3 regions of the Streptococcus sp. HMSC061E03 genome follow, and region 1 is predicted to be linked to each of the others. Evidence: predicted binding sites of a transcription regulator. Region 1 holds the regulator's gene; each other region holds the start of a gene.
What was found. Region 1 encodes Rex, which represses fermentation and respiration genes when NADH is low (regulators of the CRP and FNR family bind a similar motif). Its sites were predicted from a motif close to TTGTGAANTANTTCACAA; they were not measured.
Positions count from the first base shown of each region.

Region 2: a site for Rex is predicted at 2,888-2,905, ahead of HMPREF2917_RS10245 (zinc-dependent alcohol dehydrogenase family protein). Genes of this name have one in related genera too.
Region 3: a site for Rex is predicted at 2,412-2,429, ahead of HMPREF2917_RS03210 (formate/nitrite transporter family protein). Genes of this name have one in related genera too.

Region 1 covers NZ_KV812784.1:801,125-806,196, forward strand. Annotated here, with positions in the region: gene HMPREF2917_RS04005 (ribose-phosphate diphosphokinase) at 28-984, shown strand; gene HMPREF2917_RS04010 (cysteine desulfurase family protein) at 994-2,106, shown strand; gene HMPREF2917_RS04015 (DUF1831 domain-containing protein) at 2,116-2,463, shown strand; gene HMPREF2917_RS04020 (DUF4649 family protein) at 2,465-2,680, shown strand; gene HMPREF2917_RS04025 (redox-sensing transcriptional repressor Rex) at 2,810-3,457, shown strand; gene radC (RadC family protein) at 3,660-4,343, opposite strand; gene HMPREF2917_RS04035 (porphobilinogen deaminase) at 4,398-4,676, opposite strand; gene HMPREF2917_RS04040 (class A sortase) at 4,846-5,072, opposite strand, start outside.
Region 2 covers NZ_KV812802.1:45,002-50,073, reverse strand. Annotated here, with positions in the region: gene HMPREF2917_RS10255 (MurR/RpiR family transcriptional regulator) at 285-1,124, shown strand; gene HMPREF2917_RS10250 (hypothetical protein) at 1,240-1,626, opposite strand; gene HMPREF2917_RS10245 (zinc-dependent alcohol dehydrogenase family protein) at 1,785-2,837, opposite strand; gene HMPREF2917_RS10240 (hypothetical protein) at 2,998-3,321, opposite strand; gene HMPREF2917_RS10235 (hypothetical protein) at 3,321-3,626, opposite strand; gene HMPREF2917_RS10230 (hypothetical protein) at 3,640-4,197, opposite strand; gene adhE (bifunctional acetaldehyde-CoA/alcohol dehydrogenase) at 4,449-5,072, opposite strand, start outside.
Region 3 covers NZ_KV812784.1:625,302-630,373, reverse strand. Annotated here, with positions in the region: gene HMPREF2917_RS03225 (hypothetical protein) at 1-210, shown strand, start outside; gene rplL (50S ribosomal protein L7/L12) at 414-782, opposite strand; gene rplJ (50S ribosomal protein L10) at 859-1,359, opposite strand; ribosomal protein L10 leader region at 1,398-1,532, opposite strand; gene HMPREF2917_RS03210 (formate/nitrite transporter family protein) at 1,593-2,390, opposite strand; gene HMPREF2917_RS03205 (glucosaminidase domain-containing protein) at 2,558-3,262, opposite strand; gene yihA (ribosome biogenesis GTP-binding protein YihA/YsxC) at 3,412-4,014, opposite strand; gene clpX (ATP-dependent Clp protease ATP-binding subunit ClpX) at 4,026-5,072, opposite strand, start outside.

The DNA of each region.
Region 1 (5,072 bases):
CAAAAATCTAAATGAGGTTGGAATCACATGTCAGATAAAAAAAATATGAAGCTCTTCTCTCTCAATTCAAATCCAGAGATTGCGCAAAAAATCGCGGATCATGCTGGGGTTCCACTTGGGAAAATTTCATCCCGTCAATTCTCAGATGGTGAAATCCAAGTCAATATTGAGGAAAGTGTTCGTGGATATGATATTTATATCATTCAATCAACCAGTTTCCCTGTCAACAATCACTTGATGGAACTCTTAATTATGGTGGATGCTTGCCAACGGGCCAGCGCAAATACTGTCAATGTGGTCATGCCTTACTTCGGTTATGCTCGCCAAGACCGGACTGCTGCTCCTCGCGAACCAATTACTGCTAAGCTTGTCGCAAACATGTTGGTCAAAGCTGGGGTGGATCGCGTCGTCACACTGGATCTCCACGCTGTTCAGGTCCAAGGTTTCTTCGATATTGCCGTGGATAACCTCTTTACCATTCCACTCTTTGCAGAACACTACATTAATAAAGGTCTAACTGGTCCTGATGTTGTAGTCGTCAGTCCTAAAAACTCAGGTGTCAAACGGGCTCGTAGTTTAGCGGAATATCTTGATGCACCGATTGCCATCATTGATTACGAACAAGATGATGCAAACCGTGATTATGGCTATATTATCGGGGATGTCAAAGATAAGAAAGCAATCTTGATTGACGATATCCTCAATACCGGTAAGACATTCTCAGAAGCTGCGAAAATCGTCGAACGCGAAGGTGCTACTGAAATTTATGCTGTTTCAAGCCATGGTTTATTTGTAAAAGGCGCTGTTGAATTATTAGACCAAGCTCCGATCAAAGAAATCTTGGTAACCGATTCTGTTGCTCCAAATGGACCAACACCAAAAAATATTAACTATCTGACAGCTAGCGAACTGATCGCTGAAGCTATTGTTCGCATTCAAGAAAGAAAACCTGTTAGTCCTCTATTTGCCTACCACAAGAAATAAGGTCTTAATGTGATATATTTTGATAATGCCGCAACAACTCCCCTTCTACCTGAAGTCATTGATAAAATGTCTGCAACTATGAAGACCACTTTTGGAAATCCATCGAGCCTTCATGCTCATGGACGGATGGCTAGTAAACTCCTCCGAGAATCTCGCGAGCAGATTGCTCAGTCTCTCCATACTCTTCCAAATCGTATTTTCTTCACTTCAGGTGGATCAGAAAGTAATAATACCGTTATAAAAGGCTACTGCTTGAAACATCAAGCAGATGGCAAACACATCATTACGACCGCTTTGGAACACCATGCGGTTCTAGAACCCATCGAATATCTTGTAGAACGTTTCGGATTTGAAGTGACGATCGTCCAACCAAGAGATGGACGCATTCAGGCTCGTGATATCAAGGCGGCACTTAGACCGGATACCATTCTTGTCTCTACCATGTTTGCCAATAACGAGACAGGCGATCTTCTACCGATTAAAGAAATCGGAGAACTCTTAAAAGATCATCCAGCTGCCTTTCATGTTGATGCTGTACAAGCAATTGGAAAGGTCCCTGTCTATCCCGAAGAGTTGGGAATTGATTTTCTCAGTGCTTCTGCCCACAAATTCCACGGACCAAAGGGCGTCGGCTTCCTTTATGCGGCCACCCCAGATTTTGATAATCTCTTACATGGTGGGGATCAGGAAAATAAGATGAGAGCCAGCACGGAAAATCTTATTTCTATTGTCGGGATGGCAACCGCGCTTCAGCAAGCTACACTTCATCAAGAAGAAAATTTCCACCAGGTTCAAAAACTCGGCCAAGAGCTAGTCAATGGTTTAGCAGCCTACGACTACTACGTAAATGCGAATGAGGATCATCTTCCATTTGTTTGGAACCTTGGCTTTCCGGGTGTCCAAAATGACGTTTTACTGATGCGACTCGATCTTGCTGGAATTTCTGTCTCTACAGGTTCTGCTTGTACCGCTGGTACAGTTCAACCCAGCCATGTCCTTGAGGCGCTCTATGGAAAAGATAGCTCACGTCTAAAAGAATCCCTTCGAATTAGTTTTTCAGAACTCAATACCGTAGAGGAGGTTCAAGACTTCCTCTCAAAACTTAAAGAAATTTTATCATAGGAGAACAATATGGCTTTTGAAACAAGTGTTTCATTGAAAGACTGCAAATATACCTATAGTCTACACCCAAATGTAAAAAAATATACCTTACGTGATAATACATTTGCTGTTACAAAAGTTGGAAATTACGAGTTAAATCGTTTGCTCGAAGCCGTTCCAAATAGCGGCGAAGGCTTCTTACTTAAAATCATTTTCAATAAAGATTTGACAGGTTTTAAGATCAATATTACTGACAAGTCTGGACTTCGCCTGGTTAATATCTTTAAAAATCCAGAGAATGATATCATCCAACAAAAATTCTATTTCCTAATGGATAGTCTTGTCGAAAGAGAAATTTTCAACAAAACAGAGGTCTAATATGGTAACCTTAACTTATATCGACGCTTACCAAGTAGAACGAACGACTACTTATCCCGACCTTGCAGCCTGCATCCTAGCTTTTTCAGGCTGTGTAACCTTGCCTGACTCTTACTCAATCGTATCCATTGAATACAAGGGGGAAAAGCTCCCCTATACAGGGCGAGTCGATGGACTTTATGCTTTTTTGAAAAAGGTAGAACAAGCTGAAAACTAAGCTGATGCTGATGGAACTCTCCATCGCCATCAGCTTTTTCTTTAGACAAAAATATTTTTTAAAAACCGCTCTAGATAGTTGATTTTTTCACAATCTTCCTATACAATAAGAGGGAAAGGTTGTGATATTGTGAAACATGATAAAAATACTCCAATTCCACGCGCAACAGCAAAACGCTTATCGCTCTACTACCGAATTTTTAAACGCTTTAACTCTGAAAAAATAGAGCGCGCAAATTCCAAGCAAATTGCTGATGCAATTGGGATTGACTCTGCTACTGTTCGCCGAGATTTTTCTTATTTTGGTGAATTAGGAAGACGGGGATTTGGTTATGACGTAAATAAACTGATGAACTTCTTTGCCGATCTGTTAAATGACAATGCTATTACCAATGTCGCTATTGTGGGGATCGGAAATATGGGAAGTGCGCTTCTCAACTATCGCTTCCATGAACGCAATAAGATGAAAATTGTCATGGCGTTTGATCTAGACGATCATGAGCTGATCAATACCAAAAGTAAGGACGGAATTCCCATTTACGGTATTTCCACCATCAAAGAAAAGCTCAAACAAGAAGGCATTCAAACAGCCATCCTAACTGTTCCAAGCGTCAAAGCTCAAGAAGTGGCTAGCCTTTTGGTAGACGCTGGTGTCAAGGGAATTCTCAGTTTCTCACCAGTGCATCTGACAGTCCCTAAAGATGTCGTCGTCCAATATGTCGATCTCACCAGTGAATTGCAAACACTCCTTTATTTCATGCGAAAAAACGAAGAATAAAGACTTATACATTAACAAGAAAAGAGGCTGGGACAAAAGTCCTAGCCTCTCTATTGTTTTTGGATTGTCGAGCAAGACGCAGTTGTTGAGTGGGCTCTAATACGCTGATTTCATCAGCTTATACAGGCCTACTCAACTGTGCGGAGGTGGAACGACGAAATCGAATTCTAACGAATGACCGATTTCTGTCCCACTCTCTTTTTTATGCCAAATAATCGGTTTCTTCACGGTAACTATAATAGTTTTCTTCAGATACAATCAAGTGATCCAATAGGGTTAAGCCCATCACTTCACAGGCCTCTAAAACTCGATGCGTTACTTCATCATCGTTTTTACTGGGAAATACGGCACCAGATGGATGATTGTGCGCCAAGATGATAGAGGTTGCCATGTGCTTTAGTGCATAATGCAGGATTTCACGTGGCTCCGCAATACTTCGATTCACGGTTCCAATAAAAATGGTCTGCTGATGAATAATTTCATTCTGCGTATTTAAATAGAGGGCAACCAGGTGCTCCTGTTTCTTATGGCCGATTTCCTGTTGAATTTTATGGGCCAATTTCTGACTGCTCATGATCTGTTCAGAACTCATCAATTCATCTTTATGAATCCTTCGTCCAAACTCAATCACAGCCTGAAGTTCGATGGCCTTCACCCGGCCAATACCTGAGATTTCCTGTAGCTCCTCTAGGGTTAATTGACTTAACTCCTTTAAACTATTAACCGAACTCAAAAGAACTTGTGCAATCTCATAAACGCTTTTTTTCTTATTGCCTGTCCGTAAGAGAATGGATAGCAATTCTTGATGACTCAGCTTATCTACCCCTTCAGAAACCAAACGTTCTCTAGGAAGCAAAGATGGTTCAATAAATGATATGTCGTACATAATTTCCTCCTCACTTATTAATTCGTAATAAATAGAGAAAACGACGACCTTGCATTATTTACAGGTGATTTCTTCCTTCAAATCATCTAAAACTAAGACTTCATCTTTATTAAAGCGGATCTGGTAACCTGTTTGAACTTGTTCAAGCTCTTTTAAAAACTGTTGAATTTCACAGCGAATCAAGTACTCCTGGCTCTGAGGAATGGCCTCTAAAGCTTGGTAGACCTGCTCTACTTCGTAGATTCCTTTCGTAATTAAACCATTTCGTGGAAAATCATTTACTAAGAGATTGTAGAAATGATGTAAGAGATGATAAATTCGCTCTTTTGTCACTATTCTACCTCCTTATCATACTCTTTCTCCTCTATTATATACTGATTTTCCCTTAATATTATGACAAGTTCCTTACATTATATTACCAATCTCTTACAATTTTACAAGAATTTCTCCTAGCTTCCTACATAGAAAAAGCCCAGACATTTCTGTCTCGGGCTTTATTTTCTTATAGTTGCATTTGATTATAAGACTTGCTGAATGAATCCAGGATGTCTTTTGGAGCCTTGTCATAGTCAACAGAGGTTTCCAAATTTCCTTTTACAATCGTACGGTAAGTCGCTGCAGCATCCTCACAGGTCACCAAGGTGATCTCATTAACGCCTTCACGATCTTGAATGACATCTACACGGTCTGGAGTCACTGTCTCAACAGACGAGATGACATAAGTATAGA
Region 2 (5,072 bases), on a different contig from region 1:
CTCCTTATTCAACTATTGTTCTTCCAACAACAGTACAATTATCTTAAATTATACCACAATTCATATCGTTTGTTCAGGCCCAACCGGGAATTTTCAGAAAATTGTGGACAACCAACAAGCCCAACTGCCAAGATTGGTAGCGTTCTCTTCTTTTCTCCTATCCTGTTCCTAGTTTCAGTATTTCTTACTTGCTTTTACTTGAATAAAGCGGTTACCCATGTTATAATGTGTAATATATTATAGGAGCATCCTGTTATTTCATCTCGTGAGAAAGGAGGATTGCTGTGAAACAAGATCAAGATTTACGCACTATTATCGCCAGCCACGAAGCTGAGTTAACGGATATGGAACGCGACATTGCCCAGTACTTTTTATCATCCGAAGCACGACAGCACTCCCTGTCCTCTTCTCGCGTAACGGAGTTACTCCATGTCTCAAAGGCAGCTTTAACGCGTTTCTCTCAAAAATGTGGCTTCACTGGCTATCGGGAATTTGTCTATCACTTTAACGAAGAAACCAAAAATCAAAAACAGGTGCAAGAGCATGACGAACTCACTCTCAGTGTCTTGCAACGCTACCACCATATCAGTAACGTCACTGAAAGTCTGGTAAAAGATTCCCAATTAGATCAGGTAGCTGAACTAATTGATCAAGCGGACCGAGTCTATTTCTTCGGGATTGGTAGTTCCGGTTTAGTCGCTCGAGAAATGAAATTGCGCTTTATGCGCCTGGGGGTCGTTTGTGAAGCCCTAACCGATCAAGATGGGTTTACATGGACGACCAGTATTCTCGATTCCTCTTGTTTAGTCATCGGTTTCTCATTATCAGGAAGCACAAATTCCATTACAGACAGTCTTTTGGATGCCAAAGAAAAAGGGGCTAAGACGGTTCTTGTGACCGCTAATCCTGCTGCTATCCACCAAGGATTCACAGAAGTGTTACCGGCCGCACCCCTTCCTAGTAGTACCTATATCGATCGAATCTCTGCGATTTTACCACTCCTCATTGTGGTCGATTTGATCTATGCTCATTTCCTTAATAAAAGCCGAGAACAAAAGGAAATTGTCTTTAATAGCTACTGGGAAAACAAAAAGCTTTCTAGTCAACGTTCTCGAAAATCTTAATATGGTCTCCCTATTTAAAAAACCAAGAAGGATGAGTTTTATCTCATCCTTCTTGGTTTTTTGATTATTCTAAAGAAGTATTTTTACTCTATAATACTGAAACCATATCATCTACCTAGGCCATCTTTTGAGTTGCTTTTTCCTTTACGACAAATACAAAGCCGATAGAGCCGACGACGGCTCCAAGCAAGATCCAATAGACCATATCCGATGAAGCAATTGGTCCTGCCAAGAGACCTGCTAGTAAAAAGAGATCGATATACAGTCGGGTATCGCGATAGAAGGTCCAATTGAAATGGTAGCTACCTTCTGGATACTGACGTGGCGATACAGGTGGTTGAAAGACCTGAAGAAGGATCAAAATCCCAACAAAAGCAAGATAAGCTAGGCTAACTACCGAAAGCGGAGCCCGCATCGTCAAAGCTACAGCCGCTAAAAGCAAGACCAAGATCCAGAAATGGAAGTCCATCCAGAATTCACGATGATAACAAAACCGTTTCATAAGATCACACCTTTCTCTTTATGTAATCGTTTTCTGCACTTCTATTATAAGATAATGAATTTATTTTGCAAGGAATCATCTGCTATTTTGGATTGAAAATAGGACCAGAATATCTCTGGTCCGTCTAAAAAAACTATGAACAAATATTAGTTGCCACTTCATTCACTGATATCGTTTTCGATAATCACCTTGAGTGCATGGTTTTCACCCGCATGTTTAAAGACATCATAGGCTTTTTCAACTTCTGAGAGTTTGAAGTGATGGGTGATAAGCTTGGTCGCATCGATCTTGCCTGATTTCAAGACATTGAGCAACATTTCAGTGGTATTGGCATTGACAAGACCAGTGTTGAGGGTAATGTTCTTGATCCACAATTCGTCCAAATTGAAGCTAACTGGTTTTCCGTGGACACCGACATTGGCGATGTGACCACCGACAGAGATAACGTTTTGGCAGACATCAAAAGTAGCAGGATAGCCCACACATTCCATGGAGATATCGACACCACGACCTTCAGTCACTTCATTGATAAAGGCCTTGATTTCAGCGATATCACTTGAGCAGATGGTGTGAGTTGCCCCAAATTTCTTGGCTGCTTCAAGACGAGATTCAGACAAGTCCACCATGATAATCGTAGCAGGTGAGAAGAACTGAACGGTCAAGAGAGCCGCAAGGCCGATTGGACCAGCTCCAACGATACAGACATTATCGCCTGGTTTTACATGAGATGGAAGCACCCCAATTTCATAAGAGGTTGGGAGAATATCTGAGAGCATGACCAAGGCTTCGTCATCCACAGTTTCAGGCGCATGATAAAGACTACCATCCGCATGTGGAATGTGGACATACTCTGCTTGAGTTCCGTTGATCAAGTGACCCAAAATCCAACCACCATCTTCACAGTGAGAAGGCAGACTACGTTTACAGTAGTAGCAAGTATTACAAGCTGTGACACAAGAGATGATAACCTTGTCGCCCACCTTGAAGTTATTCACTGCATCGCCGACTTCTTCGACGATCCCGATTCCTTCGTGGCCTAAAATTGTGCCTTCCTTACAAGCCGGAACATCTCCTCCTAGGATGTGAAGGTCTGTCCCACAGATGGTTGTCTTCAAGACACGCACAATGGCATCCGTTGGATTTTTGATCACTGGTTTTGGTTGATCCAGCAGTTGCAGATTGCCTGCAGATACATAAGTTGCAGCTTTCATAAGCGACTCCTTTTTTGTTGGTTTGATAAAACCATTTTATTTTCGTTTCTTTGTGAATATTATAACATACTAAGTAAGCGATTGCAAGAATTTATAGGCACATTTTTAAAAGTTTTCGAGCAAACAAAAACATTCCTCTTATCTCTACCAGAGGAATGTTTCAATCACCTTGTTCTAATTGTTGACGCTGCTTATAGTACTCTTGCTGCTCGCGCTCACGCTCTTCTTCTAAACGCTCTTCATAGCGCTTGAGTTCTGCCTCAAACTCTTCTTGCAAGGCAAATAAACGCTCCAAGCCACTTTGGGCCTCCGCACTTGGCGCTTGAAAATGCAAGGCACTCAGCCAGTCCACTAAATTTTCTGTATGTTGGCGGACATCCATACGCATATCCGCATAATCCCACTCCAACTCACTGAGCTTTTGATTGAAGCGGTAATGTCGATCTTCTAGTTGTTCTAATTCACTATTTCCTGAATGGTACATCACATACCTCCTTTAATCGGACTCAATAAAATCGGCTTCTTCACTGCTTTCAGTGCTGTTTCTACCGCGTCCGCTGCTCCTCCTGTAAATCCATCTTTCAAATCACTAACGAGGGTCGTTGTAGCAAAAGAGCGCATCTTTTCGGATTGACCGCCCAAGGTTACCTGCAAACTCATCCCTTCCAACATCATCAAGGCTTTCTGCGTTGCAATCAAACTTCTGATCGCAATCCGCTCTTGCTCCTTTTTAATCTCTCGATGGAGCTCCTCAATTCGTTCTCTGTCCTCTCCCAGGATCTCTAACATCTTTTTCTCCTACTTATGAAAAATCAAAGGCCGTCGCTTGTCCCTTGTCCAAGTCCACCAATTGAGCTGATGCAGCCTCCAGCTGACCTGCCAAATCTGACAAGCGAGTGGAATAGGCCTTTGCTTGGGCGAGGTTCTCCGCCTCTACCGCTTGGTCCCAACAAGCATCCATGGAGAACTCTCCTAATAGTTGCTCCACTTCTGCGTCTGTTAAAAATTGGGCCATGCTGTGGGCCATTTGTGACACCTCAGCGACCTTATGAGAAACCGTCTCCTTGGCCTCTTCCAGCTTATCCTTGACCTCTGCCTCAAAGGCAGTTGCTTGCGCTGAAGCATTCTGCGCTACCGCCAGCACCAATTCCTCCCGCAATTGAATGGTCTGGGTTCCAGACGCGCTCGCTAGTTGCTGATGGAGGCTAGAAATGCTTGGCTTTTCCTGCCCATACATGGAGACCACCGAAGCAGATGATGGCTGATTTTCTGAAGTGGAAGTTTCCCGATCTCGTTGGGGCATTTTAATAATTTTCTGTGCCTGATCTTGTCTTCCTTGCACGTCACCTTCTAACTCCATTTGAGATGGCCTCCTTTCTTGGATTTGTTTTTTCGTTTCCTATAACTGAAAAAGGATCATAACCCTTCAGCTACAGGCAGATTCACACACTATAGGGTAACATAAAATAGCTCGGAATGCTATAAAAATAACACAATTTCTGAAAAAAAGTCTAATTTTTTATGAAAAAACGAGTTTTGGACCCAAATAGCAAAAATCCCCCACTCTTTCGAGTGGGGGTAGCTGATAAACATCAGTTGTTCCTTGGCGTCTTATTTACGACGTCCTGGACGTTCCTTGTAACCATAGTAAGCATCTTCGATGATTTCTTGCATATGGTCTACCATTGGAAGACGTGGGTTAGCTGGTGAACATTGATCTTCATAAGCAAGGAAGGCCAATTCACGAGAATGTTTCTTCCATTCTTTTTCATCGATGCCTTGTGCTTTGAAGTTCATTTCGATACCACAGCGTTCACCGAGTTCGTATACAGCTTTTGCGTAAGCTTCAACGGCTTCTTCTGGAGTAGAGCATGGAAGTCCTAGCATACGAGCGATATCTTGGTATTTTTCATCTGCACGGTAGTAGTTGTACTTAGGCCATGTAGCTGTCTTAGCTGGGCGTGTACCGTTGTAGCGGATAACGTATGGAAGCAAGATGGCATTGGTCCGTCCGTGGATGGTGTGGAATTGCGCACCGATCTTGTGGGCCATTGAGTGAGAAATACCGAGGAAGGCATTGGCGAAGGCCATACCTGCGATGGTTGACGCATTGTGCATCTTTTCGCGTGAATGGAAGTCCGCATTCTTGACTGAGCTTTCCAAGTTTTCAAAGACAAGTTTAATAGCTTGAAGAGCAAGACCATCTGTGAAGTCGCTAGCCATTTGTGATACGTA
Region 3 (5,072 bases), 180 kb from region 1:
TTTTTAGACTACGTGAGTTTCCCTGAATCAATCTCAAAATTAATTGAAGAAGGCTATGCTGATAGAAGAAATCAACTAGATGAATACATTGATTTTGCACTTCATCATAATTTAATTACTTTTCAAAATAATATTATCCAAGCTACTGATCTTGGTTTAGCTTGGGTCTGGTGGGCATATGCACCAGTTGAAGGCAATGATTGGATTTAGGTTAAAATAGCACTATAATTTCTGCATATCATAAATCTAACAAAAGAATTATAGTGTCTATTTTGTTGTAGAAAAAATCCCCGCCAAGATCTAACTTGGCGGGGATTTGGTGGGGAATAACTCCCCTATTTAAGATTTAAATCACCTTAAGCAATTCTTAACCTTAATATACTAGGCTTTCGCATTCAATTTGCGTTACTCTATTATTTAAGAGTAACTGAAGCTCCAGCTTCTTCCAATTTAGCTTTGATTTCTTCAGCTTCAGCTGTAGCAACACCTTCTTTAACAACTGCTGGTGCTCCATCAACAAGTTCTTTAGCTTCTTTAAGACCAAGACCTGTGATTTCACGTACAACTTTGATAACGCCGACTTTCTTGTCGCCTGCAGATGTCAATTCAACGTCGAATGAATCTTTAGCAGCACCAGCGTCAGCAGCACCAGCTGCAGCAACTGCTACAGGAGCAGCCGCAGTTACACCAAATTCTTCTTCGATAGCTTTTACAAGGTCGTTCAATTCAAGGATTGAAGCTTCTTTAATTTCAGCAATAATGTTTTCAATGTTCAATGCCATTGTTATTTCCTCCAAATAAGTTTTAAATTTTTTATTTATATTTTTTTGTAGCTAGGCTACGCTGCGTAGCTTAGGATTAAGCTGCGTCTTCTTTGTTGTCTGCAACCGCTTTGACTGCAAGAGCAACGTTGCGCACTGGCGCTTGAAGTACAGAAAGGAGCATAGAAAGAAGTCCTTCGCGGTTTGGAAGAGTTGCAAGAGCAAGGATCTCTTCTTTTGATGCGACAGCGCCTTCGATTGCACCACCCTTGATTTCAAGTGCGTCAGCAGTTTTAGCAAAATCGTTCAAGATTTTCGCTGGTGCAATAACATCTTCGTTAGAAAATGCTACTGCAGAAGGTCCAACGAATACAGATGCAAGATCTTCAAGACCAGCTTTTTCAGCTGCACGACGCAAGATTGAGTTTTTGATAACTTTAAACTCAACTTCGCTTCCGCGAAGGTTGCGACGGAGAACTGTATCTTGCTCAACTGTCAAACCGCGAGAATCTACAACGACGATTGATGCAGCAGCTTTCATTTTTTCAGCTACTACGTCAACAAGTTCCGCTTTTTTAGCAATAATTGCTTCACTCATTAGTGTGTTCACCTCCGTAATTATTTTGCTTGGGGAATTTTTCCAAAAGAAAAACGCGCCCAAACCTAGACACGAAAGTACAATACGCTTCTTTTAATTGATACGTTTTGTCCTCGGTAGGATCTTTATGAGTCGAGCTCCCCTACTGTCTTAGGCAGTTTTTTCAAACCGTAGAATAGTTTATCACATATAAAAAAAGAATGCAAGTACTTTTGCAAACTTTTTTATATTTTTTAATCGTTGTAGAGACTCTTAATATTATTTAACCAAGCATAGGCCAGTCCCATTAGGACTCCTCCTCCTACCCAGTTGGCAAAGAAGGTGACACCATAGTGACGTAAAATATTTAAAAACTCAAAATGTGGCAATTGGCTAGAAACAGAATTAAAGCTTAATAATGAGAAGGAAGCAAAGTTGGCCGCCAAGTGTTCATTGGTCATAAAGACAAACATATAGATAGCAGATAGGGCTAAGAGCACCTTCGCTGTTTCATCTTTGAAATATAGATAAGAAAGAATAGCAATATTTACAAAGATATTGGCAATAACTCCCTCAAAGAAAACCACTTGATTGCTTCGTTGGAGTTTATTTTCTGCTACCGTGGCTAGGAAACCTTTTGGATCGATATGTGCGAAGGCTGTTGTCTGATTGAAAAGAAAAGCCACGATTAAAGCACCAATTAAATTAAAGAAGGTACAATAAAGAAGAATCTCCAACGCTTTCTTCCAGTTAATTTTCTTTAGATAGGTACCCGCCGTCAGATACATCATATTTGAGGTGGTTAATTCCGCATTTAAGAATAAGAGATAAACTAAGCCCCAGGCAAAGATGAATGGAAATAGAAAACGACCAGATCCAGGTACGAAGGTATTCAACAGGTCTGCAGCAACTGCTCCAACCGCCGTACTTAAAGTAAGAAATCCACCAGCAAAAATAGAACGGACTGCATAGCGCGTTTTAGATTTCTGATAGAGATCTTCCTTCTTATTACACGCCGCTCCAACTTTTTGAATAAAATTAGATTCAGACATAATATTCTCCTTATATAATGTTTGTGAACAAAATCATTATATCATAGAGAGAAAAGTTTGAAAAGGTTTTCAGGAAGAATTCTTAACTTTTCATCATATACGTTTTATATCGAATATCACTGTGTGCTAAAAACAAATAAAAAAACAGGCATCTGCCTGTTTTAGTTTTAATAATTCAAACGGTTCGCCCAAGCGATATCCAAATTCAAGATTTCTTGTGAAGTGAACTGTTGACGATATGGATTGTATACCGAACCAGTGATACCACCCTGAACATTTGGTGAATCATATTGAGTCAAATTATAGGTTTCAATGATATGATTGAGCTTTGCGTAGTAGCTAGTATCTGTCGCATAAACACCTGTCAAAGCTGCTGTTGCGTCTTGATAACTTGATGTGTTACTCTTCCAAGCACCTGCAAAATGTCCTTGTTTCAAAACTGCTACATAGTCTTGCAATGATTCATAGTAAGATGGGTATGAACGGAAAGCATCATTAATCGTATACGCATTTCCAGCACCATCATCTTCCCAAGTTTGCATCACTGCAGATTGCCCAGCATAACTTCCTTTAATCCCAAAAAGGTTGTAGTGTGGATAGGAAGACAAACCAGACTGCCCTGATCCACTTTCCAAGATCGCTTGTGCAATCATAACTGAAGCATAAAGATCATTCTCTTGACCAAGCTGACGAGCTGACTCACCAATTTGTGAGATGAAAGCTTCAGTTGGGTCTGAGTATGCTTGGTAAGTTCCATCATTAGCACCAACTGATGTTACGTGCTCGCTCATAGCAGCAGCAAATGTCCCCACTGCTAATACAGAAACGAACAAACCAAATAATTTCGTTTTATTCCGTATTTTCTTTTTCATAATACAATTTATCTCCAATTAATTTTTTATCATCTTTTATCTTTATAGAGATTATACCATATAAATAGAAGAAAACAAAGCCACTTATATTACACTTCTATTACAATTGCGAGATAAATCCAAAACAAAAATGACATTTTCATGTCATTTCAATTTATTTCGTAAAACGCATTTTCCAAAATAGCATCCCATGACTTCTCTAGTCCTTCCTTGGTTACCGAAGAAAAGACAATGAAAGTGTCTGATGGATCAAAATCTAGTTTTTTCTTAATGATGGATTCATGTTTATTCCATTTTCCACGTGGAATCTTATCTGCCTTGGTCGCTACTAAGATCACAGGGATCTCATAATATTTTAAGAATTCATACATCTGAACATCATCAGCAGAAGGTTCATGACGAAAATCGACTAGGCTAACGACTGCTTTTAAGTTCTCACGACTGGTGAGGTATTCTTCAATCATCCGTCCCCACTTCTCGCGCTCTTTTTTAGAGACACGTGCATAGCCATAACCAGGTACATCTACCAAACGGAGTTTATCATCGATATTGAAGAAATTTAGCAATTGGGTTTTTCCTGGTTTACCAGATGTTCTGGCCAGGTTCTTTCGATTTAAGAGAGTATTAATAAAAGAAGACTTGCCGACATTTGATCGACCGGCAAGTGCAACTTCTGGAATCTCATCTTGAGGATAATGACTCTTATTTGCAGCGCTTAAGAGGATATCCGCATTATGTGTGTTAATTTCCATATTTTATCTTTCTAGGCTGTTTCAAGAACTGGTTTTTCTGTTCCGTCAACAGCTTCTTTTGTGATTCGGACAAGTTTTACATCTTCTTGACTTGGAATTTCAAACATGACATCCATCATGGTTTCTTCAATAATCGAACGAAGACCACGAGCTCCAGTCTTTCTTTCAATAGCTTTATTCGCAATCTCTTGAAGGGCTTCATCGTCAAATTCCAATTCAACATTATCATAAGAGAGCAAGGTTTGGTATTGTTTTACCAAGGCATTGCGTGGCTCTTTTAGAATACGGACAAGGTCGTCAACAGTCAATTGCTCAAGAGCCGCAAAGACTGGAAGACGTCCAATCAATTCTGGGATAATTCCAAATTTTTGAATATCTTCTGCTACAATTTCTTGCATGTAAGAGCTGGATTCATCGATGGCTTTATTGTTCTTACCGAAACCGATGACTTTTTCACCGAGACGTTGCTTAACAATTTCTTCGATTCCGTCAAAGGCTCCTCCTACGATGAAGAGAATATTCTTGGTATCCACTTGGATCATCTCTTGTTGAGGGTGTTTGCGTCCCCCTTGTGGTGGAACACTAGCGACGGTCCCTTCGATGATCTTCAAGAGAGCTTGTTGCACTCCTTCACCAGAGACGTCACGTGTGATAGAGACATTTTCACTTTTCTTAGCGATCTTATCAATTTCATCGACGTAGATGATGCCTCGTTCTGCACGCTCGATGTTGAAATCAGCTGCTTGAAGAAGTTTTAAGAGAATATTTTCAACATCTTCACCCACATAACCGGCTTCTGTCAAGGCTGTTGCATCAGCAATAGCAAATGGGACATTCAAGCTACGTGCTAAGGTTTGGGCCAAGAAAGTCTTACCTGAACCAGTAGGTCCAATCATGAGGATGTTTGATTTTTGCAATTCAACATCTGTCTCGTCTTCGCGCGTATCGTGGAAGTTAATGCGTTTGTAGTGGTTGTATACCGCTACAGCAAGGGCACGTTTAGCACGATCTTGACCGATGACATAGTGGTTCAAGATATTGAGCAATTCGATTGGTTT